One region of the Shewanella sp. 1180_01 genome, then DNA from elsewhere that is predicted to be linked to it. Evidence: riboswitches for the same ligand, from Rfam matches in the RefSeq annotation. Region 1 holds a riboswitch; the other holds the start of a gene.
The links. A riboswitch is a leader RNA that binds a small molecule or an ion and turns the genes downstream of it on or off. The one in region 1 is predicted to bind cyclic di-GMP.

Region 1 (2,407 bases):
ACTTCGACACGCTAAATACCTGAAGTCGTCGCAGTAAAAATGTCGTTTTTGCCATACACAGGCTCAATCACACCTGATGCATTTTTTTGTCCCGCTTTTAACTGAGACTGCTGGGCATTAATCGCGCTCGCTAAATAGGAAAGGCCAATTTTGTTTATCACCTTGAGTCGCATCGCTAATGGTAATCACTGTTTGCTTAGCCGCTTGCTCACCATTGGCATCGAACACTCGAGTCATCACTTTATCGCCCGCCTTGAGATCGAGTGACGGATTGATGTCGCCCACATCGAGCCATTCACCCGGTACGACGGGACCCGAATCTAAGTTTACATCGATAGCAGGTGGTATCACCCACTTCCCACACGGCTAGAATCACTTGATAACCGCTGCGACCTTCTGGCACATAACAGTCATGGGTCACTAACTTAGGCGGCTGCACCATGCCACCATCGACTACGCAGAATGGCGCTAAGTCAAAGCTCGCACGGCTTAAAGCTTGGTTTTGATTCCAATCTTGGCGAGTTAAATAATAACGCCAATTGCGGGTGACATGATTGGCAGTGAACTGCCAACTGAACTTATTCCAGCCCGCTTTAATATCTGTCTTTGACCAACGGCTGGGACTCTGTTCATCTAAAGGCGAGAAAGCACCATTACCCGCACTCGCTAGTTTGCCATCCGCAGGACCTGACTCAGGAAAACCCGATGGCCCTTCAACGCTTTGCGGTTCCCATTGCACCGCGCCACAGTTGGCATTGTTGCCGGTTTTACAGGCATAGGAACGTGACTCTGGCGCCACAACATAACCGTGTGCCTGTGCAGAAATACTCACAAATGTATTTGCCGCCATCACTGCGGCGGCCAATAAACTCAATTTAGAAACAGGGGAAAAAACAGTAGGATTTGCCACTTTAATGCACTCCATTTGCACCCATCTTCGCCAGTATTGGCTTGGGCTTAGGTATAAAAGTGGTATTTGGGCAAACAACAGCATTAAACAGCAGTCGTTTATCTTTCACAGAAATCGAATTCTGCGGCAACTCCGCTATCTTAGTTCACTAAAAAATCCATTTACAACCTTAGACCGGAAGCTTTGCGTCCTAACTTTTCAATTAGTTTGCCAAATACGGTAGGTGTCATCGAATCACTACGAGTTAATAGTATGTAATCAAGTAGAAATGACTTGGCTAAATTAGCAACAAAAGACAACGCTGTCAAAAAATTAACCCATTTATATTCATATAATTACAGAATGTTGCGCGGTATTTTTCTGACACCTGTCAAACATCCATTCGTGTCTACTGCGATAAACTGGTGCTTGAAACCGAAGTTCACTTAGGTATAATGCCCAACTCGCTTCGGGGGAGTAGCTAACTGGATTTCGAGCCATCGTCATCTAGGGTGAACATCAACATACTTGGCCACACGCCATGGTGTTCACAGCAAATCATCGATTTGCCCAGCAAGACCTGAGCACAATGACTGCACCTAGGGGTGGACGGTTTATTGTGCTTATGTCTTAACCACCCCTAAAGGATCACACTTGGAAGCCCTACTTGCATCAACCTTTACGGTTGCTATTGCCGAAATTGGCGATAAAACTCAATTACTTGCACTTATTCTCGCCGCAAGATTTAAAAACAAAACTGCCATTATTTTAGGCATTTTTCTGTCAACGTTATTCAACCATTTTGCCGCCGCTTGGATTGGCCAATGGGCGATTAACTGGGTCAGCCCAGATCTTGCCCGCTATTTAGTTGCCGCATCCTTCTTCGCGATAGCCCTTTGGGTGTTAATCCCAGATAAAGTCGATGCTGAAGAGAGCCGTTTCTATAAAATGGGTCCCTTCCTCGCCACCTTTATCCTGTTTTTCATCGCCGAGATGGGGGATAAAACACAAATCGCAACAGTAGTGTTAGCCGCAAAATACGATTCATTAACTATGGTGGTTGCTGGCACAACCTTAGGCATGCTGCTTGCTAACGTACCTGTGGTGATCGCAGGCCATTTCAGCGCCGAAAAATTACCTATGTTATGGATACACCGCGGCTGCGCCGTATTGTTCGCACTGTTAGGCGTAGCAACACTACTGTTCTAGATCATTGATCATATTGAATTAAGGCAACAAAAAGGCCAGTGATAAACATCACTGGCCTTTCTACTTACAGCGGTTGTATTGAGATAAACAGTGTCGACTTAGAAACGCAGTTTATAATCCTAATGCCGTTCTAATACGTTGACCGTAATCCGCATCGGCTTGTTCGAAATGTGCCAGCATACGTTGCTGCACATCTAAGCTTGTTTGACTTAGTGAGCCTGAAATCGTTGCCACTAAGCGTGCTTTCTCCGCTTCTGAGAAGATGCGATACAGATTACCCGCTTGGGTGTAGTCGTCTTGGTTATAACG
Region 2 (2,407 bases), on a different contig from region 1:
CAGTTCATAGGTACGACCCGTCTCAGCACTTAACTCGTCGAGCATGGCGCGCAGTTCACGCATCAGGGTTACATAGGTTTCACCGTCATTGGCATTACCTAAGTTTGGATTCGCACCGCCACCACCTGGATATTCCCAATCAATGTCAACGCCATCGAAGAACTTCCACGTTTGCAGGAATTCCTTCACCGATGCAACAAAGGTATCGCGCTTAGTTTTGTCACCAAAGTAGAAAAAGGGATCAGATAACGTCCAGCCACCGACCGAAGGCAAAATCTTTAGATCGGGGTGGGCTTGCTTCAGCGCCATCAATTGACCGAAGTTGCCTTTGTAGGGATCAGAGTAGTCACTCACCCCCGCCTGTGGCATTTGGACCGCCGCCCAAGGATCGTGGATAGCGACTTTAAAATCTTCACGGCCACTACAGGCACGTTGCAGCGCTTGGAAACTGCCGTCGATTTCTTTCAAACTATCGTTAATGCCATCACCACCACAAATAGGGGTAAAGCCATATAAAATATGAGTTAAGTTCTGTGCTGGGATCTTATCGACTGGGAACTTACGGCCGTACACACCCCATTCTACAAAGTAACTGCCGACCACTTTGCCCGACTTGTTAACGTATGGACGATTGTTTTCTTTAAGCGGAGCATTGAGTGGCACTAAATGGCTGCCATCGGTATCGGCCACGAGGATTTCTTTGGCATCGCTCGCCGTACAACCATCGCTGTTACACAGTTGCACTTGCATCTGATAACGGCCGCCTTTGTTCACCTTAAAGTTAGCGGTGCCCGAAGCGCCTGAGGCGCCTTCCCAAGCGACATTACCGTTGAGCAGCACTTGGGCTTTATTGCCCACATCGCCACTCCAAAGGTTCCAGCTGACGGACACGTCGGCGGCATCTTTAATGGTTACCAACTGATTGTAAGCCGTAGCAGCTTGATTAACTTCGATAATAGCGAATTTGGTTTCGCCCCAACCTATAGTCGGTTTGCCGGGCGCTACGGCAAATGCACTGACACTCACGGTAGATGCCAGCGCCGATGCCACCAGCAAGGCTGATGTTGAAATTTGAGTCTTGAACATGAGATATCCCTATTGAATTTTTTATATGAATCAATAAGGCAAACAAAGCGTAGACAGGAAACAACACTCTCTTAAGACCATGCAACACGACTGACAATTGCACGAAGAAAAAACCTGTGGTATCCCCGCTATCATAGGTACAGACGAACCCTTAGACCGGAGGCTTTGCGTCCCAGTTTTTCAACTGGTTTGCCTTTTACACGCAATGACAACGCTGTCATTGCGATAATCAGCATATACGTAAGCGCAATAAAAATGCAACAAAATACTATCAACTAAGGTAGTGGTCTGATAAGAAAGCAATTAAATACAGTTCAACTATTTCTAATATTTACTTTGATAATTAATGATTTGCTGACTATTTTAGCCATAAAAAAACAGGACACGATAAGCCAAAGGCATCACCTGTCCTGTTATCAATTTCACTATTTATGCTGCTAATACTGCTTAAATTGCTAGGACTAAGCCACTGTAATCTAATAGTTCAAAACCAGAAGCGAACAACATCTATGATCTTTATGCGCGAGGATAATCCCTTGCGAGCATCACAGATAAACCTCGGCACACTAAGGTTTCCATATCATCGACGCGGTTGATTTTCATCTCAGCTAAGGGCGCGCTCAATGCCATTTGCTTTAAGCTTTCGAGGCAGCCTTTGTAGTAAGGAGCACTGTTCATCATGTTACCCGCGAGCCAAATCCGATTGGGATTAAATAAATTCACGGTCCACGCCAGCCCCATACCAAGGTAACTGCCCGCACGGTATAAATCATCCTGAGTGGTGATGTTACGGCTGCGTACAGAATCGCCACTGGCGAGTTGTTCTAAACTAAATTCGCCTGATTCTGTCATCACGCGGCAATGGCCTAACTCCCCTGCAACCCCTGTCGCACCGGTAAAGGCTTGCCCATTAAACGCAATCGACATCCCTATCCCAGTGCCGCACATGACCAACAACTCACAGGTATATTTGGCATCGCATGTGGCTTGCATACCCGCATCCATATCGTTGCAAATAAACTTAAGCTCGCCTTGAGTTTTCACTGTGTCAAAACTCAAACCATTGAGTCCGGGTAACGATTTACAAGCAACCAAACGATTATTTTGTACGAGTCCTGGTACGCCAATCGCTAATTGGTAATGCTGTAAATCGTAATCGCGTTCAAGCGCAGCGATTTGATTATTTAACTCTTCAATTTTAAAACCTTCGCCTGTGGGGATTTTATATTGTTCTGTATGTCCCGCGAGCTGAAGTTCGAACAGGGCTGTCGTACCGCCCACATCTATTGTTAGTATTTGCATCGCTTACTCCACTGATACA

Region 2: it holds a riboswitch for cyclic di-GMP, as region 1 does, so the genes downstream of both, FW758_RS00435 (glycosyl hydrolase family 18 protein) here and gbpA (N-acetylglucosamine-binding protein GbpA) in region 1, are expected to answer to the same signal.

The regions. Positions count from the first base shown of each region.
Region 1 is NZ_VXCT01000003.1:149,552-151,958, forward strand. Features, by position in the region: partial or broken gene gbpA (N-acetylglucosamine-binding protein GbpA) at 1-910, opposite strand, end outside; cyclic di-GMP riboswitch class I at 1,033-1,132, opposite strand; gene FW758_RS03885 (TMEM165/GDT1 family protein) at 1,544-2,098, shown strand; partial or broken gene katB (catalase KatB) at 2,210-2,407, opposite strand, start outside.
Region 2 is NZ_VXCT01000001.1:100,062-102,468, reverse strand. Features, by position in the region: gene FW758_RS00435 (glycosyl hydrolase family 18 protein) at 1-1,086, opposite strand, end outside; cyclic di-GMP riboswitch class I at 1,202-1,290, opposite strand; gene FW758_RS00430 (ROK family protein) at 1,603-2,388, opposite strand.